Regions from separate parts of the Streptomyces sp. NPDC102406 genome, predicted to be linked through region 3. Evidence: riboswitches for the same ligand, from Rfam matches in the RefSeq annotation. Region 3 holds a riboswitch; each other region holds the start of a gene.
The links. Region 3 has a riboswitch for cobalamin ahead of ACIRF8_RS08225 (cobalamin biosynthesis protein). Riboswitches for the same ligand answer to the same signal wherever they lie in the genome.
Positions count from the first base shown of each region.

Region 1: it holds a riboswitch for cobalamin, as region 3 does, so the genes downstream of both, ACIRF8_RS23165 (ribonucleoside-diphosphate reductase subunit alpha) here and ACIRF8_RS08225 (cobalamin biosynthesis protein) in region 3, are expected to answer to the same signal.
Region 2: it holds a riboswitch for cobalamin, as region 3 does, so the genes downstream of both, ACIRF8_RS12260 (HoxN/HupN/NixA family nickel/cobalt transporter) here and ACIRF8_RS08225 (cobalamin biosynthesis protein) in region 3, are expected to answer to the same signal.

Region 1 covers NZ_JBIWKP010000005.1:432,721-439,097, forward strand. The annotation lists gene ACIRF8_RS23155 (hypothetical protein) at 1-126, shown strand, start outside; gene ACIRF8_RS23160 (ribonucleotide-diphosphate reductase subunit beta) at 123-1,148, opposite strand; gene ACIRF8_RS23165 (ribonucleoside-diphosphate reductase subunit alpha) at 1,148-3,490, opposite strand; cobalamin riboswitch at 3,613-3,757, opposite strand; gene mctP (monocarboxylate uptake permease MctP) at 3,866-5,491, opposite strand; gene ACIRF8_RS23175 (DUF3311 domain-containing protein) at 5,488-5,757, opposite strand; gene ACIRF8_RS23180 (YbdD/YjiX family protein) at 5,877-6,080, opposite strand; gene ACIRF8_RS23185 (carbon starvation CstA family protein) at 6,049-6,377, opposite strand, start outside.
Region 2 covers NZ_JBIWKP010000002.1:802,662-809,038, reverse strand. The annotation lists gene ACIRF8_RS12280 (M13 family metallopeptidase) at 1-80, shown strand, start outside; gene ACIRF8_RS12275 (dienelactone hydrolase family protein) at 136-855, opposite strand; gene ACIRF8_RS12270 (hypothetical protein) at 932-2,113, opposite strand; gene ACIRF8_RS12265 (CaiB/BaiF CoA transferase family protein) at 2,411-3,601, opposite strand; gene ACIRF8_RS12260 (HoxN/HupN/NixA family nickel/cobalt transporter) at 3,664-4,785, opposite strand; cobalamin riboswitch at 4,817-5,039, opposite strand; gene ACIRF8_RS12255 (inorganic diphosphatase) at 5,068-5,571, opposite strand; gene ACIRF8_RS12250 (GNAT family N-acetyltransferase) at 5,690-6,181, opposite strand; gene rho (transcription termination factor Rho) at 6,211-6,377, opposite strand, start outside.
Region 3 covers NZ_JBIWKP010000001.1:1,787,565-1,796,711, reverse strand. The annotation lists gene ACIRF8_RS08245 (helix-turn-helix domain-containing protein) at 72-926, shown strand; gene ACIRF8_RS08240 (hypothetical protein) at 983-1,534, shown strand; gene ACIRF8_RS08235 (hypothetical protein) at 1,467-1,778, opposite strand; gene ACIRF8_RS08230 (DUF397 domain-containing protein) at 1,805-2,041, opposite strand; cobalamin riboswitch at 2,339-2,481, shown strand; gene ACIRF8_RS08225 (cobalamin biosynthesis protein) at 2,540-3,487, shown strand; gene ACIRF8_RS08220 (cobyric acid synthase) at 3,484-5,004, shown strand; gene ACIRF8_RS08215 (putative cobaltochelatase) at 5,090-7,171, shown strand; gene cobO (cob(I)yrinic acid a,c-diamide adenosyltransferase) at 7,171-7,770, shown strand; gene ACIRF8_RS08205 (cobyrinate a,c-diamide synthase) at 7,773-9,147, shown strand, end outside.

The sequences.
Region 1 (6,377 bases), on a different contig from region 3:
CTCCTCCTCGCCGCCCCCTCCCTGTACGGCGCCGCCCACGACCGCCGCATCGACCGGCAGATCCGGCAGGCGCGACGGGACGCCGAGCGCACCTCCCAGCGCCCCGAGTTCGCCAAGGTCGCCTAGAAGTCCTCGTCGAAGCCGACCGACCCCTCCACCGCCACCTGGTAGGCCGAGGGCCGGCGCTCGAAGAAGTTGGTCAGCTCCTGGACACCCTGGAGCTCCATGAAGGAGAACGGGTTCTGCGAGCCGTGGACCGGCGCGAACCCGAGCCGCACCAGGCGCTGGTCGGCGACGCACTCCAGGTACTGGCGCATCGAGTCCGTGTTCATCCCGGGCAACCCGTCCCCGCACAGATCGCGCGCGAACTGGAGCTCGGCCTCGACGGCCTCCCGCAGCATGTCGGTGACCTCACCGCGCAGCTCGTCGTCGAAGAGATCCGGTTCCTCCTTGCGCACCGTGTCGACCACGTCGAAGGCGAACGACATGTGCATGGTCTCGTCCCGGAAGACCCAGTTCGTCCCGGTGGCCAGCCCGTGCAGCAGTCCGCGCGAGCGGAACCAGTAGACGTACGCGAACGCACCGTAGAAGAACAGGCCCTCGATGCACGCCGCGAAGCAGATCAGGTTGAGCAGGAAACGGCGGCGGTCCGCCTTGGTCTCCAGCCGGTCGAGCCGGTCCACGGAGTCCATCCACTTGAAGCAGAACTCGGCCTTCTCGCGGATGGACGGGATGTTCTCGACCGCCGCGAACGCCGCCGCCCGGTCCTGCGGATCGGGAAGGTAGGTGTCGAGCAGCGTCAGGTAGAACTGGACGTGCACGGCCTCCTCGAAGAGCTGACGCGAGAGATACAGGCGCGCCTCCGGGGAGTTGATGTGCTTGTAGAGGGTGAGCACCAGGTTGTTCGCCACGATCGAGTCGCCCGTCGCGAAGAACGCGACGAGGCGGCCGATCAGGTGCTGCTCGCCCGGCGACAGCTTCGCGAGGTCGGCCACGTCCGAGTGGAGGTCGACCTCCTCGACGGTCCAGGTGTTCTTGATGGCGTCCCGGTAGCGCTCGTAGAAGTCCGGGTAGCGCATGGGGCGCAGGGTCAGTTCGAAGCCCGGGTCGAGCAGGTTCTTCGCGGTCTTCTTCGGTGCGGGGGTCATCACTGGCAGGCCTCGCAGGACTCGGGGTTCTCAAGGGAGCAGGCGACGGCGTCGGGCTCGGCCGCCTGGAGCGGCACGCGGGCCGCCGCGCGGGCGATGCGCGTCGCGGGGCGCGAGCGCAGGTAGTACGTCGTCTTCAGCCCGGATCGCCAGGCGTAGGCGTACATCGAGGAGAGCTTGCCGATGGTCGGCGTCTCCAGGAAGAGGTTGAGGGACTGGGCCTGGTCGAGGAAGGGGGTGCGGGCCGCCGCCATGTCGATGAGGCCGCGCTGCGGCAGCTCCCACGCCGTGCGGTACAGGGCGCGCACGTCGTCGGGGACCCAGGTGAAGCCCTGGATCGAGCCGCCCGATTCGCGCAGCGCCTCCCGGGTCTGCGCGTCCCACACGCCGAGCCGCTTCAACTCCTCGACCAGGTAGGAGTTGACCTGGAGGAACTCGCCGGACAGCGTCTCGCGCTTGAAGAGGTTGGAGACCTGCGGCTCGATGCACTCGTAGACGCCCGCGATGGAGGCGATCGTCGCGGTCGGGGCGATGGCGAGCAGCAGGGAGTTGCGCATGCCGACGGCGGCGATCCGCTTCCGCAGTGCGGCCCACCGCCGCGGCCAGGTCAGCTCGACGTCGTAGTGGTCGGGGTGCAGCACGCCGCGGGCGGTGCGGGTCTCGTCCCAGGCGGGCAGCGGGCCGTCGCGTTCGGCGAGGTCGGCGGAGGTCTCGTACGCGGCGAGCATGATGCGTTCCGAGATCCGGGTCGACAGCGCGCGGGCCTCGGCCGAGTCGAAGGGCAGGCGCAGCTTGAAGAAGACGTCCTGGAGGCCCATCGCGCCGAGTCCGACGGGGCGCCAGCGGGCGTTGGAGCGGCCCGCCTGCTCGGTGGGGTAGAAGTTGATGTCGACGACGCGGTCCAGGAACGTGACGGCGGTGCGGACGGCCGCGTCGAGCCGTTCCCAGTCGATGTCACCGTCGTGGACGAAGGCGCCGAGGTTGACCGAGCCGAGGTTGCAGACGGCCGTCTCCCCGTCGTCCGTGACCTCCAGGATCTCGGTGCACAGGTTCGAGGAGTGGACGGTGCGGCCGGGTTCCGCGGTCTGGTTGGCGGTGCGGTTGGCGGCGTCCTTGAAGGTCATCCAGCCGTTGCCGGTCTGCGCGAGGGTGCGCATCATGCGGCCGTACAGGTCCCGTGCGGGGATGGTCTTCCGTGCCTTGCCCTCGGCTTCGGCGCGGCGGTACGCGGCGTCGAACCCGGTGCCCCACAGGTCGACGAACTCGGGCACGTCGGCGGGGGAGAACAGTGACCAGTCGGCGCCGTCGGCGACCCGGCGCATGAACTCGTCGGGGACCCAGTGCGCGAGGTTCAGGTTGTGGGTGCGGCGGGCGTCCTCACCGGTGTTGTCGCGCAGCTCCAGGAACTCCTCGATGTCGGCGTGCCAGGTCTCCAGGTAGACGGCGGCGGCGCCCTTGCGGCGCCCGCCCTGGTTCACGGCGGCGACCGACGCGTCGAGGGTCTTCAGGAACGGCACGATGCCGTTGGAGTGCCCGTTGGTGCCGCGGATCAGCGAGCCCCGGGCGCGGATGCGGGAGTACGAGAGGCCGATGCCGCCGGCGTGCTTGGAGAGGCGGGCCACCTGCTGGTAGCGGTCGTAGATCGAGTCCAGCTCGTCGAGCGGGGAGTCGAGGAGGTAGCAGCTCGACATCTGGGGGTGCCGGGTGCCGGAGTTGAACAGCGTGGGGGAGGACGGCAGGTAGTCGAGGCGGCTCATCAGGCCGTAGAGCGCGGCGACCTCGTCGACGGCGCGGCTGCTGTCGTCCTCGGCCAGGCCCGCCGCCACCCGCAGCATGAAGTACTGCGGGGTCTCGATGACCCGGCGGGTGATCGGGTGGCGCAGCAGGTAGCGGCTGTGCAGGGTGCGCAGGCCGAAGTAGCCGAAGCGGTCGTCGGCCCGGGGGTCGATCAGCGCGTCGAGGCGCGTGGCGTGGAGGCGGACGAACGCTGCGGTGCGGTCGGCGATCAGGCCCTCCCGGTGGCCGGTCGCGACGGATTCGGTGAAGGAGGTGACGCCCTGGGAGGCGGCCTCGGCGGCGACGGAGAGTGTGAGGAGGCGGGCGGCGAGCCGGGAGTAGACGGGGTCCTCGGAGATCAGCCCGGCGGCGGCCTCGGTGGCGAGTTCGCGCAGTTCGCTCTCGTCGGCTCCGGCGCTGCGCCCCCGCAGGGCGGCACCGGCGACCCGGCCGGGGTCGGCGCCGGGCAGGTCGGAGGTCAGCTCGGTCAGGGTGCGCAGCAGCGCGGTGCCCGGGGCGTCGTCGGGTGCGGCTGAGACCGGTTCGGCGGGCGGCGCGATGGTCACGTTAAGGGCTCTCCCTCGCTCGGCTCGGGGCCTGCGGGGAGGAGTGGCTCGGGCGTGCACGGGGGCGCCGTCGTCACCGGCCCATTCCGCGAGGCCCGGACGTCATCGACACCCGGACCGGACGGCCCGGGTGTGCTGTCGGCAGGTCGTCGGACTCACGCGGGCGCCTTTGTGTGCGCATACGTTCACCGTTGCGGGACAGTTCCGGATTTGCACCGGATTCCCCTGCGGCTACAGCGAGAGCGAGCATACATGTTGTGCCGGGTGTCCGGCGCGTGCCCATATGTTGTGTCGTCCTGGTGTGCGAGGGAGGAGCCCGACACAAAGAGACGGGCCCCTCCACAAGGGAGAGGCCCGTCCTACGAGGGGTGGTGATCAGTGTCCGGCGCCCACTCCGACGACGGGCAGGTCCTGCTGGACGCCCTTGTCACCGGCGTCGGCGGTGTAGTCCTCGGGCGAGGTCTCGTCGACACCGGCCGGGGCCTTCACGGCCTTCAGGACGAAGGTCAGGACGACCGTCACGATCACGTTCATGACGAACGCGGTCAGACCGATGTAGCCGATCTCCCCGATGCCGGGGATCTCGTCGGAGGAGCCGCCGAAGTGTGCTTGCGTCGGCGAGGCCACCCCGTACGCGGCGAGCGTGCCGTACACCATGCCGACCGCCCAGCCGGCGAGCAGCGCCCACCGGTGGAACCAGCGGGTGAACAGGCCGCCGACCAGCGCGGGCATCGTCTGGAGGATCCAGATGCCGCCCAGGAGCTGGAAGTTGATGGCGACGGTCTTGTCCATGGTGAGGACGAAGGCGAGCGCGCCGACCTTCACGAGCAGCGACACGAGCTTGGAGACCTTGGTCTCCTGTGCGGGCGTCGCGTCGGGCTTGATGAAGTCCTTGTAGATGTTGCGCGTGAAGAGGTTCGCCGCGGCGATGGACATGATCGCCGCCGGGACGAGCGCGCCGATGCCGATGGCGGCGAAGGCGACCCCCGTGAACCAGTCGGGGAACATGTCCTCGAAGAGCTGCGGGATCGCCAACTGCCCGTTCTGCACCTTGATCCCGGCCGCGATCGCCATGAAGCCGAGCAGTGCGAGCAGGCCCAGCATGAGCGAGTACAGGGGCAGGATCGTGGTGTTGCGGCGGATCACGTTGCGGCTCTTGGACGACAGGGTCGCCGTGATCGAGTGCGGGTACATGAACAGCGCGAGGGCTGAGCCGAGCGCGAGCGTCGCGTACGTCCAGTGGCCCGCGTCGCCGGGCGCGAGCGCCCCGACGGGTTTGCCGGTCGCCGGGTTGAGCTGCTCGAACTTCTTGCCCGCGGCGGCGAAGATGTCGTCGAAGCCGCCCAGTTTGATCGGGATGTAGATGATCGCGACCGCGATGACGAGGTAGATCAGACCGTCCTTGACGAACGCGATCAGCGCGGGGGCCCGCAGGCCCGAGGAGTACGTGTACGCGGCGAGCACGCCGAAGGCGATCAGCAGCGGCAGGTCCTTGACGAACCAGTTCGTGTTCTCGCCGCCCCCGACGCCCATGACGTCGAGCACGGCCTGGATGCCGACCAGTTGGAGCGCGATGTACGGCATCGTGGCGAGGATGCCGGTGATCGCGACGGCCAGCGAGAGGCCCTTGGAGCCGAAGCGCCCGCGCACGAAGTCGGACGTGGTCACGTACCCGTGCTTGTGCGAGACCGACCACAGGCGCGGCAGGAACGTGAAGATCAGCGGGTAGACGAGGATCGTGTAGGGCACGGCGAAGAAGCCGGACGCGCCCGCCGCGTAGATCGCCGCGGGGACGGCCACGAAGGTGTACGCCGTGTAGAGGTCGCCGCCGAGCAGGAACCAGGTGATCCAGGTGCCGAACGAGCGTCCGCCGAGGCCCCATTCGTCGAGCGAGTCGCTCTCCGAGCGCCGCCAGCGCGCGGCGAGGAAGCCCATGACCGTGACGGCCAGGAAGAAGATGATGAAGACGGTGAGCGCGACACCGTTGACGCCGCCGTTCATCCCTGGCTCCTCGGGGCCTTGCGGGCGCGCTGGTCACGCTGCCACAGCTTGTACGCGATCATCGTGAGGCCCGTCGAGATGAGCACCCAGAGCATCTGGTACCAGTAGAAGAACGGGATGCCGATGAAGGTCGGGTCGATCTTGGAATACGAGCTGACCCAGAGCATCGCCACGAACGGTGCGACGAGGCACAGCCCGATGACGACGCGGACCGGTGTCACCACCGGTCTCCCCACTTGTGGCGCAACTTCCGGCGCATCGGACATTTCGCGGCTCCGTCCCCTCGCTGATCCCACTTATCTCACGTTTAACGTGCGGGAAATCTAAGCGAGAGTCTTGATCTATGGAACCCCTGTCCGGATAACGGACGTACTGCTTCCGGTCGTCAGCAGCAGCGGAAGCCCTGGCGCGGATCCTCTTCCTGACGGTCCGTCCGCATGCGCTCGAACTCGCGCCGCGAGGGCACGGAGGCCCCCGGGTGCACGGCCCGCTGGTGTGCCACGTAGCGCTCGTACGCCGATTCGTCCGTCAACTCACGTACGTACCAGCGCACATGCTCAACCGCCCGCAGAAGTACCGACGCCAGCATCGCGCGCCTCCTTTCGCCGTTCCGCCTTCTCCTCCCGACTGGGGACGAGCCCGGCCGGGGCGACCAGCGTCGACTCGACATAGGGGGCCTCGCTCAGCCGGGTCGACCGGGGGTCGCGTACGTGCTTGAGGCAGATCCGCGCCGCGTCCGCGATCACCACGACGATGAGCAGGGCGAGCGCGGCCGACAGGACGCCGTCGACCGTGGAGTTGGTCACGACGGTGTGCATGTCGTCCATGGTCTTGGCGGGCGGCAGCACCTTGCCCGCGTCGATGGCGTCCTGGTAGTTCGAGCGCT
Region 2 (6,377 bases), on a different contig from region 3:
ACGAGTTCCACGCGGCGTTCGGCACGAAGGCGGGGGACGGGCTGTGGCTCGACCCGGCGGATCGCGTCCGGATCTGGTGAGCCGAGCGCGGCGGGGCCGGGGGCGAGTGCCCTCCCGGCCCCGCCGCCCCGGGAGTCAGCGGACGGTGGTGTGCAGGAAGTCCAGCGTCGCCGACCACGCCTTGGCCGAGGACTCCGCGTCGTACACCTCGGGGCGGCCGTCGTTGAAGAAGGCGTGGTCCGCCGGGTAGACGCGCAGGTCCGCCTCGATGCCGGACTGCTCCTCGATGGTCCGGCGCAGGCCGTCGAGCGTCGCCACCGGGATGGCCTCGTCCCGCTCGCCGTAGTGGCCGAGGATCTGGGCCTTGAGCCGCGAGAAGTCGGGCACGTCGCCCTGGATGACGCCGTAGAACGGGACGGCCGCGCTGACCCGCGCGTCCTTGGCCGCCAGGTAGAGGACGAACCCGCCGCCCATGCAGAAGCCGACCGCGCCGACGGAGTCCGAGGTGACCTCGGGCAGCGCCAGCAGGTGGTCGACCGCGCCGGACAACAGCTCGACGCCGCGCTCCACCGGCAGCTCCTGCATCATGCGGAAGGCCTCGCCGGAGTCGTGCGCCACGTTGCCGCCGTACAGGTCGGGGGCGAGCGCCACGAAGCCCTCGGCGGCGAGACGGTCGGTCACGTCGGCGATGTGGTCGGTCAGACCCCACCACTCCTGGATGACGATGACACCGGGGCCGCTGCCCGAGGGCGGCAGCGCGAGGTAGCCGTGGGCGGGCGTGCCGTTGCTGTCGAACGTCACGTTCTGATGGGCCGGGCGGCCGGTCGAGCGGGGGGTGTCGGGGGTGTCCGTCACGAAATGCCTCCTGAGCCGAGCTCGATGATCGTGTCCCACGATGCCACTGTCCGCGCCCGGACCGGCGCAGGGGTCGTCAGTCCTTCCGCTGGACCGTCTGGAGGGCCGTGATGCAGGCCGAGAGGGCCTGCTGGAGTTCTTCGAGGCGACGGACCATGTCGTCCTCGTAGATCGCGTCGATCTCCTGGACGTCGTCGAACGTCAGCTCCTCGAACGCCTTGGTGGCCTTCTGGAGGCTGCTGTAGAACTTGGCGCGCCGCTCCTGCACCCGCAGCTCCGGGTCGGCCTCGACGGCCTCCGCGACGAGCGTGCGCACGGTGTCGTACGCCTCGCGGGCCCACTCGCCGGCCTCCTCGTCCTCGTCGAGCTCGTCGATCAGGGACAGGTGGCGCTCGGCCTCCTCGCGCAACTGGCGCGGGGCCTCGATCTTCTGCCCGGCAGGCGTCTTGACCTGCCCCTCCTCGGCGATCCTGCGGACGTACTCCAGTCGGTCGCCGGTCTTGGACTCCTCGGCGACGGCCTTCTTCAGGTCGTCGGCGCGCACGATGTCGCGGGCAAGGCCCGAACGCAGCGCCGCGTCCTCGCCGAGGCGGTCCATCAGCGCTTTGCGGGCGGCCTCCGCGGTGCCCGGGTCGGCGAGGATGGCCGCCCGAAGCGCCGTCGGGTTCTCGGCGACCTCCAGGGCCTTGGTGGGGCGGATGCCCTCGGCCTCGGCGGCCTCGGTGATCGCCTGACCGCGCACCGAGGCGGCGCTCGACCGGGAGACGTAGTACGACAGCCAGACGTCGGCGTCGGGGAGGTCGATGTCGGCGCCCGGCGCCAGCGCCTCGAACTGGGGGACCACCCCGTCGTCCGCCGCCTTGTCCCACGCCTTGTAGAAGCGCATGACGCGTTCGGCCGAGCACCCCGCCAGCTCGGCGAACCTGCGCGCCGACACCTTGGGCGTCTCACCGGCGGGCTGGCCGCCCGGGCGCACACTGCGGGCCACCTTCAGGGCGAAGGACCAGCCGCCGGTGCGGGCGTAGACACCGAACTCGCGGGCGTCGCGGGCGATGGCCTCCGGCACCTCACGGGAAGCGTCGTCCTCGGTGTCCTCGGCGTCCTCGGCGTCCGGCCCGGCCTCGGCTCCGTCCCCGTCACCGGGGCCGCTCCCGCTCTCCGCCGCCGGGGGCTGCCAGAAATTCTCCGGCGCGTTCCCGGCGCCGGTGTCCTCCCCGGAGGGGACGGCTGCCTCGGACGGGTCGATGGCTACGGACACGTACGTACTCCTGAGCGATCGGGCGCGACAAGGGTGACGCGAGAAGGGTGACGCGACAAAGGTGACGCGACACCTTATCGCTCCCGATCCGGCCGGGTGCGGCCCCGGGCCGGGCCCGCCGTTCGCAGCTCCCCCTCCTGCGGGCGGCGGGCCCAGGTGCCTCGACCATGCGCCGCGGCGGGAGAGCGAGGGCACGGGAGGCTCTGGCATCAGTGTCTCAGTGAGGCCCTTCGCCCGGTGCGGGCCGAGTGACCCTTGTGGTGGGCCGAACGGCCCCCACGCGCGCCCCGCCCATCCTCAGAGCGCCCCCTGTGTCCGCAGCTCCCCGATCGTCGTCGCGTCGTAGCCGAACTCCTTCAGCACGGCCTCCGTGTGTTCGCCCACCGCAGGGACCGGGTCCATCCGGGGGCGGACGCCGTGCAGAGTCACCGGGGGGACGAGCGCCCGGACGGGGCCGCCCGGGGTGGTGACGTCGCGCCAGCGGTCGCGGCCGCTCAGGACCGGGTGGTCCAGGAAGTCGGTGACCGTGTTGAGCCGGGCGTTCGCGACCTTGGCGTGCTCCAGGAGGGCGACCGCCTCGCGCGCGTCGAGTTCGGCGAAGCGCGCCGTGACGATCGCGTCGAGTTCGGCGCGGTGCGCGACCCGGGCCGAGTTGCGGTGGAAGCGCCGGTCGTCGGCGAGCGCGGCGTCGTCCAGGAACTCCGCGCAGAAGGAGGCCCACTCCCGTTCGTTCTGCACGGCCAGCAGGACCGTCTTGCCGTCCGCCGCCTCGTAGGGGCCGTAGGGCGCGATCGTCGCGTGCGCGGCACCGACCCGCTCCGGCTGCCCGCCCGAGTACGCCGTGTAGTACGCGGGATAGCCCATCCACTCCGCGAGCGCCTCGAACAGCGACACCTCCACCGCGCGGGCGGTGCCGGTGGCCCGCCGCTCGTACAGGGCGGTGAGGATGCCCGAGAAGGCGTACATCCCGGCCGCGATGTCGGCGATCGCGATGCCGACCTTGGCCGGGGCGTCGGGCGCGCCCGTCACCGACACGACGCCCGTCTCGCACTGCACCAGCAGGTCGTACGCCTTGCGGTGGGCCCAGGGCCCGTCGCTGCCGTAGCCGGAGACGTCGCAGACGATCAGCGACGGGTGACGCTCCGCCAACTCCCGCGCGGACAGGCCGAGTCGGGCCGCAGCTCCAGGGGCCAGGTTCTGCACGAAGACGTCCGCCCCGGCGAGCAACCGGTCGAGGACCGCGCGCCCGCCGTCCGTCTTGACGTCGAGCGTCACCGACTCCTTCGAGCGGTTCAGCCACACGAAGTGGCTGGACTGCCCGTGCACCGTCTCGTCGTAGCGGCGGGCGAAGTCACCGGCGCCGGGCCGCTCGACCTTGATCACGCGCGCCCCCAGGTCGGCGAGCTGGCGCGTGGCGAACGGCGCGGCCACCGCCTGTTCCAGGCTGACGACGGTGACGCCTTCAAGGGGCGGGCGGGCAACGCTCATCCGGGTCTCCTCCGTGCTTCGTGCTCTCGCGATGTCGTCGCCGCGCGTCGGGCGGCAGGCCGTCACCCGCCGTCGGCGACCCGCGCCGACCAGCGCTGCTCGACCTTGGCGAGCCGCCAGTAGGCGATGGCCGCCGCCCACACGACCACGAACAGGCCGACGATGACATAGCCGACGTTGTCCAGGTCGAGCCCGGCTATCCAGCCGGTCACCGCGTCGCTCAGGGACAGCTTCTCGTGCAGGACACCGACGAGTTCGATCGTGCCGATGAAGAAGGCGACCGCGATCGACAGACCGGTGATGGTGAGGTTGTAGAACACCTTGCGCACCGGGTTGGAGAACGCCCACTGGTACGCGAAGTTCATGAACGTCCCGTCGAGCGTGTCGAACAGGCTCATGCCCGCGGCGAACAGCAGCGGCAGACACAGGATCGCGTACCAGGGAAGACCCGCCGCCGCGCCGCTGCCGGCCATCACCATCAACGTCACCTCGGTCGCCGTGTCGAAGCCGAGCCCGAAGAGGAAACCGAGCGGGAACATCTGCCCCGGGCGGGTGATCGACCGGGTGAACCGGCCGAGGACGCGGTTCATGAACCCCCGCGAGTCCAGGTGCTGTTCGAGCTGCCGCTCGTCGTACGTGCCCTCGCGCATCGCCCGGAAGACCTTCAGGATGCCCAGCAGGGCAACGAGGTTGAGCGCGGCGATGAGGTACAGGAACGTACCCGAGACGGTGGTGCCGACGACGCCGAGCACCTGGTGGGTGCGGGAGTCGTCGTTCAGCAGGATGCCCGCGAGGGCGGCGCCGCCCGCGACCAGGGCGGCCATCGCGACGACCACGCTGGAGTGGCCGAGCGCGAACCAGAAGCCCACGGAGACGGGGCGCTTGCCGTCCGCCATCAGCTTGCGGGTCGTGTTGTCGATCGCGGCGATGTGGTCGGCGTCGAAGGCGTGCCGCATGCCGAGCGTGTACGCGGTCACGCCCAGGCCGATGCCGAAGGCCTTGTCGCCGACCTCGTAGTGGCGGGGGACGACGAGGAGGAACAGCACACCGAACGCGACGACGTGCAGCGCCGCGATCACCGCGACGAGACCCGCCGTGCGCACGGTGTCCTCGCGGCGCCAGCGGAAGGGGGCAGGGGGGTGCGCACCTGTCGGCCGCGCGGGGGAGTTCACGGGCAGGGTCATGCCTTGATCACGCTCCAGCACCTCGTGGAAACACTTCGTGAGATGCCGTGGCCGGTCTCCTGGCTTACGGGCGTGCCCCGCCGCTCCTGCCTTCCCAGTTGCCTCGCGGCAGCCAGTGGCTCGGTGGAGCGGCGCGGTTCCCACCGGCCCCGGGGGCCGGCGGAAAACCCGATCACAGTGGCGAGGGCCGCTCCGGACTTGGCCCTCACGGGCCGTCACCGGTCTTCCCGAGCACCACGGCCCGCCCACCATAGACGACGCGCTCCCCGGCGCCGCGAGCGGCTACCGCTCCCGGCGCTCCCGCGCCCGCGCGATCTCCTCGTACGCCTTGTCCCGGCCTTCCCAGTGCGAGCCCTCCACCGACTTGCCGGGCTCCAGGTCCTTGTAGACCTCGAAGAAGTGGGTGATCTCCAGGCGGTCGAACTCGGGGATGTCCTCGATGTCCCGGGTCGAGGCGTGGCGCGGGTCGTGGGCGGGGACGCAGAGGATCTTCTCGTCCGGGCCCTTCTCGTCGCTCATCACGAACATGCCGATGGCCCGGCATTCGATGGTGCAGCCGGGGAAGGTTGCGTCGCCGGTCAGGACGAGCGCGTCCAGCGGGTCGCCGTCACCGCCGAGCGTGCCGTCGACGTAGCCGTAGTCCGCGGGGTACTGGGTCGAGGTGAACAGCATCCGGTCGAGCCGGATCCGCCCGAGTTCGTGGTCCATCTCGTACTTGTTCCGGGAGCCCTGCGGGATCTCCACGATCACGTCGAACGCGTCGCCGCGCGTCTCGCTGCCGCCCAATGTGGCCTCCTTGCCGCATTGCCGCCCGCTCGAATGCCACCGAGTGTGCGCTGTGCGCGGCGCGGGCGGAACCCCTGCGACCGTGGCGGAGGCCCGGGCCCGGGGGAAGGGGCCGCGCTCAGCCCGTGGGGGTGATGGGGAAGACGAGTTCGGGGCGGTCCCAGGCGACGGCCGGCGGGTGGGCGAGGTCGGTGCCGGTGCGCAGGGCGCCCATGCTGCGGTAGAAGCCCTCGGCGGGCGGATGCGAGACGACGCGGACCTGGTCGAGCCCCGCGGAACCGGCTTCCTCACGCATGTGCGCGACGAGCAGGCGCCCGATGCCCAGGCCCTGCGCGTCGTCGGCGACGAACATCAGGTCCAGCTCGGGCGGGGCGAGCACCAGGGAGTAGAACCCGAGGACCCGGTCGTCCGCGCGGCCGACGGCGACGAAGACCCGGTGCGCCTCGATGTAGTCGGGGCCCACCCGGTAGTCCGCGACCATCGAGGCGTACGGGCCTTCGTAGGCGCGGGAGCCGCGCACGAGCCGGGTCAGGCGTCTCGCGTCGCGCGTCGTGGCCCGCCGCACGGTGACGGCCGGGTCGCCACCGGGGCGCGTAATACTCGGGCTCATACAGTGAGTATTACGCATCGGAGATCGTGTCAGCGCGCGGGGACCGTCGAGTGGACCTGGCGCAGGAACGCCGCGTTGTCGGGGGTGCGGCGCAGGGTGTCGAGCAGCGTCTCGTAGGAGGACTGGCCCTCCCTGCCCTGGAGGGCCCGGCGCAGACCGCGCAGGGCCGACAACTCCGGGGCGGACAGCAGCAGTT
Region 3 (9,147 bases):
CCGTTCACTACTTGGCCAGCTCTCGACTGACGAACTGGGCCTGGCACACGGTCGGCAAGGAGACAGAGATGATGGCCCGCGACATCGACCCCAGCCTCAACCGGCGCAGGCTGCGCCTCGAACTGCGCAGGGCCCGGGAAGCGACCGGGCAGACGCAGACCGACGCGGCCCAGGCGCTCGACTGGTCGTTGTCCAAGATCATGCGGATCGAGGCCGGAACGGTGAGCATCTCGGTGACCGACCTGCGGGCCCTCCTCCAGCACTACGGGGTGGCGGACGGCGACCTGCGGCGCGAACTGGAGGAGGCCGCGCGCGGCTCGCGCGGCCCGAGCTGGTGGACGGGGTACAACGACGTGCTCACCCCCGCCTTCCGCCAGTACCTCGGCTACGAGAGCGCCGCCGCGTCCATCCGCACGTACCACCCCATCGTGGTGCCCGGTCTGCTCCAGACCGAGGACTACGCGATGGCCATGCTGGAGCCGCACGTGGAGGAGGCCCGGGCCCGGCGGATCGTCGAGCTGCGCACCGAGCGGCAGGAACGCGCGCTGGAGAACGACGTTCCGCCGTGGACGTTCTTCGTCCTGGACGAGGCGGCCCTGCACCGGCAGATCGGCGGCCCCCGCGTCCTGCGCAGGCAGTTGCAGCACCTCGTCGACATGGCGCAGCGACCCCGGGTGTCGGTCCAGGTGCTGCCCTTCACCGTCGGCGCGCACTTCGCCACGCTCAACAGCTTCATCCTGCTCGGCTTCACGGACGACGAGGACCTGCTGTACCTGGAGTCCCAGGGCAACCAGTCGATCCGCGACGACCACGAACTGATCGTGCAGCACCAGGAGTGCTTCGAATCGCTCCGCGAGATCGCGTACGGCGGCGACCAGGCCATCGATCTCATCAGCAAGACCAGGGACGGGCTCGACACCTCGTGAGCACCTCGCGCGGTGACAGCGGGCCGGGCCCTGGAGAGCCCGTGTAGGAGGCGCACATGCCGGCCGCAGGCGACGAGTGGTGGTGGCGGCTCCTCGCGGCCGCGACTCCCCGGCTCGACCACACCGAGGGGGCCGGTGGGGCGAGCGGTACGGATGCCGCGGGCGGTACGGGTGCTGCCGCCCCCGCCGACGCCGCTCCCGGTGACACCGCGCCGCCCCCCGGGGAGCGGCCCTCCTTCGGGGCCGTGGTGATCCATGTCGTGGCCGACGACGCGCGGACGCGGCGCGCCGGGCTGATGTACGCCCAGATCTCGGGCGAGAACCGCCGCCAGACGCGGCTCCTGCTGTTCTGGGCGATGGGCGGCGCGCTGGTGCTGCTCGGCGGGCTCGCGGGGCTGGTCGTGGTGGTGCAGGCCCTGGGTGTGACGTCGCCGTGGGCGATGGGGTCGGTCATCGCGGCGGCCACGTCACCGATCACCGCGATCGCCTACGGGTTCACGCGGCTCCTGCTGCGGTGCGCGGAGGGCATACGGTCCCCGCTCAGCGTCGACGCCCCGCCGCCCGGCCCCGATCCGGCGCCGGATCCCGGTGCCCCGAGCCGCCCCTGACGCCGCGCAGAGCGGCGCCCAGTCCGGCCGCCGCGGCGACCAGCGCGGCGATCAGCGCCCAGACCACGGCGCGCACCGGCCCCGCCGGGACCAGTGCGGCGGCCAGGGCGCCGACGATGCTCGCCGCGAGGCCGCACGCCAGGCAGAACCGCACGAGCCCGCGTGGCGGGACCACTCCGCGCGCCGTGCGGCTCACCGCACCGTGGGCCCGCTCCCGCGCCTCGGCCAGGTAATGCATGGTCATCGCGCTCTCCTCCCCCCGCGGCAGGCTCAGCCGCCGGCCCTGCCCGGGCCGGGACCGCCCAGCGCCCTCACGAACGCCTGCCATCGAACGCGCTGGAGGACGAGGGCCGCCGCACCCGGGTTCCCGGAGTCGCGGACCCACACCTCGGCCTCGCCGAACGCCACTTCCACGCAGTCCCCCGTCACTCCGGAGTAACTGCTCCTGCGCCATGGCCCGACTGCCTTCCCGCGCCATGACCGAGCACGCTCCGCCCCTTGGGACACACCGGCCTCCTCCTGCTCGAGAGCCGGCGTCCCCCGTCAGTGCACGCCCGCGTGCAGGCACCATAGCGCCGCCGTGACGGCCCGCCCAGGGACACCGGACGGATCCGCCCCGCGACGTCGCAAGGCGCCCTCAACCATTCGTGGACCGCTCTCCGTCTGCCGCTTTCCAGTCTAGGTAGGCCGGATTTCGACACCTAGAGGAATTCCGGCCCTGTGGTGGCCGTACGACGCCCGCGCGCGTGTGGAGCTCCCCACACTCCCCTCCCCCAGGTCAACGGCAAGTTGACGCGCCTTCGCGCAGCGTGGTGGACTTCGCGGGCCATATACGGCAGCAGTACGAGGAAGCCGGTGCGAATCCGGCGCGGTCCCGCCACTGTGAGCCCCAGCCCGGGAAGCCGGGAGGGGCGAGCCAGGAACTCTCGCTGCCGGTCTCGTCGAACCAGGGCGTGGACACCCTGAGTGAGGACAACTACCGCCATGTTCGCCCTGCGCGGCGCGGTGCGGGCCGAGCGCGTCTTCGCGTACGGCGCCGCCGCCGGTCTCCTTGCCGATGCTCTGTTCGGTGATCCGCGCCGGGGCCATCCCGTCGCCGCTTTCGGCCGGGCCGCGGGTGCCGTGGAGCGGGTGCTGTGGCGGGACCACCGTGGGTGGGGCGCCGCGCACGCCGTGGTCTGCGCGGGTGGCGCCGCCGCGGTGGGCGCCCTGGCCGCCCGTGCCGTACACCGTTCCCCCGCCGCCTCCGTCGCGCTGACCGCCGCCGCCACCTGGGCCGTGGTCGGCGGGACCTCGCTGGGCCGGGAGGCGCGCGGTGTCGGATCGGCGCTGGACGCCGGGGACGTGGAGCTGGCCCGGGAGTTGCTGCCGCGCCTGTGCGGGCGGGATCCGCAGGGCCTGGACGCCGACGGGATCGCGCGCGGCGTCGTCGAGTCGGTCGCCGAGAACACCTCGGACGCCGTCGTGGGGGCGCTGGTGTGGGGGGCCGTCGGCGGGGTGCCGGGGCTGCTCGCCTTCCGGGCCGTGAACACGCTGGACGCGATGGTGGGACACAAGTCGGCCCGGTACCGCAGGTTCGGCTGGGCCTCGGCGCGGCTCGACGACGTGGCGGGGTGGCCGGGGGCGCGGCTGACCGGGGCGCTCGCCGTGCTGACGGGCGGGCGTCCGCGCGAGGCCGCCCGGGCCTGGCGCGAGGACGCGGGGGCCCATCCGAGCCCGAACGCCGGGGTCGTCGAGGCCTCGTTCGCGGGGGCGCTCGGGGTGCGGCTCGGCGGGACCTTGGCGTACGGGGGCAGGATCGAGCACCGGCCCGTGCTGAACGGGCGCGGGCGCGCGGTGCGGGTGTCGGACGTGGAACGGGCCGCGCGGTTGTCGCGGCGGGTCGGTGTGGCGGCGTGGGGAGTCTGTGTGGCCGGGCAAGTGGTGCTGAGGCGTCTGCGAGGACGCCGGTGAGCGGGCGGCGGGGCGGCGGGCTGCTCGTCGCCGGGACGACGTCGGACGCCGGGAAGAGCGTGGTCACGGCGGGGATCTGCCGGTGGCTCGTACGGCAGGGCGTGAAGGTCGCGCCGTTCAAGGGGCAGAACATGTCCCTGAACTCGTTCGTGACGCGCGAGGGCGCCGAGATCGGGCGGGCGCAGGCCATGCAGGCGCAGGCCGCGCGGGTGGAGCCGAGCGCGCTGATGAACCCGGTGCTGCTCAAGCCCGGCAGCGACCGCAGCAGCCAGGTCGTGCTCATGGGCAAGCCCGTGGGCGAGATGAGCGCGCGGGGCTATCACGGGCAGCGGCAGGGCGCGTTGCTCGACACCGTCGTGGGATGCCTGGAGGAGTTGCGGGGCAGTCATGACGCCGTGATCTGCGAAGGGGCGGGCTCTCCGGCCGAGATCAACCTGCGGCGCACCGACATCGTGAACATGGGGATCGCGCGGGCGGCGCGGCTGCCGGTCCTCGTGGTCGGGGACATCGACCGCGGGGGCGTCTTCGCCTCGTTCTTCGGTACGACGGCGCTGCTCGCGCCCGAGGACCAGGAGCTGCTCGCCGGGTACCTCGTGAACAAGTTCCGGGGCGATGTCAGCCTGCTGGAACCCGGCCTCGACATGCTGAAGTCCCTTACGGGACGGCCCACTTACGGGGTGCTGCCCTTCCAGCACGGGCTCGGTATCGACGAGGAGGACGGGCTGCGGGTGTCGCTGCGGGGCGCGGTGCGCGAGTCCGTGGTGGCGCCGCCCGTCGGCGCGGACGTGCTGCGGGTCGCCGTGTGCGCGGTGCCGCTGATGTCGAACTTCACGGATGTCGACGCGCTGGCCGCAGAGCCGGGTGTCGTGGTGCGGTTCGTGGACCGTGCCGAGGAGTTGGTCGACGCCGATCTGGTGGTCGTGCCCGGGACGCGCGGGACGGTGCGGGCCCTGGAGTGGCTGAGGGCGCGCGGGCTCGCGGACGCGCTCGCGCGGCGGGCCGCCGAGGGGCGCCCGGTGCTCGGCGTCTGCGGCGGCTTCCAGGTGCTCGGGGAGCGCATCGAGGACGAGGTCGAGTCGCGGGCCGGGGTCGTGGACGGGCTCGGACTGCTGCCCGTACACGTACGGTTCGCGGCCGACAAGACGCTGGACCGGCCCGTCGGCACGGCCCTCGGGGAACCGGTCGAGGGGTACGAGATCCATCACGGCGTCGCCGATGTGCTCGGCGGCGAGGCCTTCCTCGACGGGTGCCGGGTGGGGGCCGTGTGGGGCACGCACTGGCACGGGTCGCTGGAGTCCGACGGGTTCAGGCGGGCGTTCCTGCGGGAGGTCGCCGCGGCGGCCGGGCGGCGGTTCGTACCGGCGCCCGACACCTCGTTCGCGGCGCTGCGCGAGGAGCAGTTGGACCGACTGGGGGATCTGATCGAGCGGTACGCCGACACGGACGCGCTGTGGCGGTTGATCGAGGGCGGGGCTCCCCCGGGGCTGCCCTTCGTCCCGCCGGGAGCTCCGTCGTGAGCGCCCCGCTCCCCCCTCCCGCGCCGTTCGCCGCGCCCCTGACCGGGCTCGGCCGCCCCCGCCCTGTCGTCTTTCTGGAGGTCCGATGACCACCCCGTACCCGTTCACAGCCCTCGTCGGCCAGGACGATCTGCGCCTGGCCCTGCTGCTGAACGCCGTGTCGCCCGCGGTCGGGGGTGTGCTCGTGCGCGGCGAGAAGGGCACCGCCAAGTCCACCGCCGTACGCGCCCTGTCGGCGCTGCTGCCCGCGGTGGACGTCGTCGCCGGGTGCCGTTTCTCCTGCGACCCCGCGGCGCCCGACCCGCGGTGCCCGGACGGGCCGCACGAGACCGGCCCGGGGGTCCGACGGGACGCGCGCATGGTCGAGTTGCCGGTCGGCGCGTCCGAGGACCGGCTCGTCGGGGCGCTCGACATCGAGCGGGCGCTCGCCGACGGCGTCAAGGCCTTCGAGCCGGGGCTGCTCGCCGACGCGCACCGCGGCATTCTCTACGTCGACGAGGTGAACCTGCTCCACGACCACCTGGTCGACCTGCTCCTGGACGCCGCGGCCATGGGCGCCTCCTACGTCGAACGCGAGGGCGTCTCCGTGCGGCACGCCGCGCGCTTCCTCCTCGTGGGGACGATGAACCCCGAAGAGGGCGAACTGCGACCGCAGTTGCTCGACCGGTTCGGGCTGACCGTGGAGGTCGCCGCGTCCCGGGAACCCGAGCAGCGCGTCCAGGTCGTCAAGCGCCGGCTCGCCTACGACGACGACCCCGAGGGGTTCACCGCGCGCTGGGCCGCCGAGGAGGCCGAGGTGCGCGAGCGGATCGCCGCCGCCCGCGCCCTGCTTCCCCACGTACGCCTGGGCGACGGGGCGTTGACGCGGATCGCCGCGACGTGCGCCGCGTTCGAGGTGGACGGCATGCGGGCCGACATCGTGATGGCCAGGACCGCGACCGCGCTCGCCGCGTGGGCCGGGCGCACGGACGTCCTGGCGGAGGACGTGCGGCAGGCCGCGCTGCTCGCGCTCCCGCACCGCAGGCGCCGCAACCCCTTCGACGCGCCGGGTCTCGACGAGGACAAGCTCGACGAGACCCTGGACGAGTTCGGCCCCGACGACCCCGAGCCCGACGGCCCGGACGACCCGGACGACGGAGGCCCGGACGGCGGGGGCCCCGGCGGAGGCGGCGGGCAGCCTCGACAGGACGGACCCCCGCAGGACGGGGAGCAGCGGGACGGGGAGCAGCGGGACGGACAGCCGCAGGACAGTGCCGAGTCGCCGTCGTCGCAGACCCCGGAGGGCCCCGCGGGCGCTCCCGCGGCCGGTGGCGCCCAGGAGCAGCGGGCCGTCTCGGCCGGCGAGCCGTTCCGGACGAAGATGCTGAGCGTCCCGGGTCTGGGCGAGGGGGCCGCGGGGCGGCGGTCCCGGGCGCGGACCGAGCACGGCAGGACGACCGGCGCCGTACGGCCCCGGGGTGCTCTGACCAAGCTGCATCTGGCGGCGACCGTGCGGGCGGCGGCGCCGCACCAGCGGGCGCGCGGCCGGTCCGGGCGCGGGCTCGTGGTGCGCCGTGACGATCTGCGGCAGGCGACCCGGGAGGGCCGCGAGGGAAACCTGGTCCTCTTCGTCGTGGACGCCTCCGGCTCGATGGCCGCCCGGCAGCGGATGGGCGCCGTGAAGGGCGCCGTGCTGTCGCTGCTGCTCGACGCCTATCAGCGGCGCGACAAGGTGGGGCTCGTGACGTTTCGCGGGGCGGGTGCCGAGGTGGCGCTGCCGCCGACGTCGAGCGTGGACACGGCCGCTGCCCGGCTCGCGACGCTGCCCACCGGCGGGCGTACGCCGCTGGCCGCCGGGCTGCTCACGGCGCACGAGGTGCTGCGCGTGGAGCGGCTGCGGGACCCGGCGCGCCGGCCCCTGATGGTCGTGGTGACCGACGGGCGGGCCACGGGCGGTCCCGAGCCGGTGAAGCTGGCGGGCCGTGCGGCCGGGCTGCACGCCGCCGAGGGCACGGCCAGCGTGGTCGTGGACTGCGAGTCGGGCATGGTGCGGCTCGGGCTAGCCGGTCAGCTCGCCGGACAACTGGGCGGCTCGGCCGTCACGTTGGAGGAGCTGCGGGCCGACGCCATCGCCGGACTCGTCAAGGACGTACAGGGAACGAACCAGACCCGCAGGAGGGCCGCCTGATGCCGCAGGGACAGCCGAGTGTCGTACCGGACGACGGGCTGACGACACGTCAGCGACGCAACAGGCCGCTGGTGTTCGTGCACACGGGCGTCGGCAAGGGCAAGTCGACGGCCGCGTTCGGGCTCGCGCTGCGCGCCTGGAACCAGGGCTGGCCGATCGGGGTGTTCCAGTTCGTGAAGTCGGCGAAGTGGAAGGTCGGCGAGGAGAACGCGCTCAAGGTCCTCGGCGCCTCCGGTGAGGGCGGCACCGTCGCCTGGCACAAGATGGGCGAGGGCTGGTCGTGGGTGCAGCGTGACGATCAGGCCGACAACGAGGAGAAGGCCCGTGAGGGCTGGGAGCAGGTGAAGCGGGACCTGGCCGCCGAGACGTACAAGCTGTACGTGCTCGACGAGTTCGCGTATCCGCTGCACTGGGGCTGGATCGACGTGGACGAGGTGGTGGAGGTGTTGCGCGGGCGCCCCGGCACCCAGCACGTCGTCATCACGGGCCGCAACGCCCCCGGGAAGCTGGTCGAGTTCGCCGATCTCGTGACCGACATGTCGAAGGTGAAGCACCCGATGGACACGGGCCAGAAGGGTCAGCGGGGCATCGAGTGGTGAGCATGCGGTCCGTGGACGTGCCCCGCCTCGTCGTCGCGGCGCCCGCGTCGGGTTCGGGCAAGACGACGGTGGCGACCGGTCTGATGGCCGCGTTCGCCGAACGAGGTCTCGCCGTGTCGCCGCACAAGGTCGGCCCCGACTACATCGACCCGGGCTACCACTCGCTGGCGACCGGGCGCCCCGGCCGGAACCTGGACGCGTACATGTGCGGGCCCGATCTCGTCGGCCCGCTGTTCGCGCACGGCGCGCGAGGCTGTGAACTCGCCGTCGTGGAAGGCGTGATGGGCCTCTTCGACGGGGCGTCGGGCCAGGGCGAGCTGGCGTCGACGGCGCATGTCGCCAAGCTGCTGAAGGCGCCCGTGGTGCTGGTCGTCGACGCGTCGTCGCAGTCGCGGTCGGTGGCGGCGCTCGTGCACGGCTTCGCCTCGTTCGACCCGCAGGTGCGGCTCGCGGGCGTCATCCTCAACAAGGTCGGCTCGCGGCGGCACGAGGAACTGCTCACGGAGGCGCTGGAGGAAGTCGGCGTCCCCGTCTACGGCGCGTTGCGCCGCACCCCCCAAGTGGCCACCCCCGCCCGCCATCTGGGGCTGGTGCCGGTGGCCGAGCGCAGTGGCGAGGCGGTGGACTCGGTGCGCGCGGCGGCGGCCATGGTGCGCGACGGCTGCGACCTGGAGGGCCTGCTGGCCCTGGCGAGGACCGCCCCGCCGCTGACGGTGGAGGAGTGGAGCCCGGCCCTGGCAGGGGCGCGCGCGACCACGACGGAGCCCTCGGGCCCCGGCCCGGTCGTGGCCGTCGCGGGCGGTCCCGCCTTCACCTTCTCCTACGCCGAGCACGCCGAACTGCTCACCGCCGCGGGCGCGCGGGTCGCCCCCTTCGACCCGCTGCACGACGAACACCTTCCCGAGGGCACGGCGGCGGTCGTCATAGGCGGCGGTTTCCCGGAGGTCTACGCGCCCGAGCTCTCCGCCAACGCACAGCTCCGCAAGGCCGTCGCGGAGCTGGCCCGCGCGGGCGCCCCGGTCGTCGCGGAGTGCGCGGGCCTGCTCTACCTCTCCCGGTCCCTCGACGGCCAGGAGATGTGCGGTGTCCTCGCGGCGGACGCGCGGATGTCGCCGCGTCTCACCCTCGGCTACCGGGACGCGGTCGCCGTCTCCGACAGTGTCCTCGCCCCGGCCGGGGCCCGGCTGCGCGGCCACGAGTTCCACCGGACCGTGATGGAGCCGGGCGCGGGGCCCGCCCCCGCGTGGGGCCTGCGGCTCCCGGCGGCGCGCGTCGAGGGCTTCGTCCAGCAGAACGTGCACGCCAGCTACCTCCACACCCACTGGGCGGCCCGCCCCGAGATCGCGGCGCGCCTGGTCGAGCGGTGCGGCGGCGCGC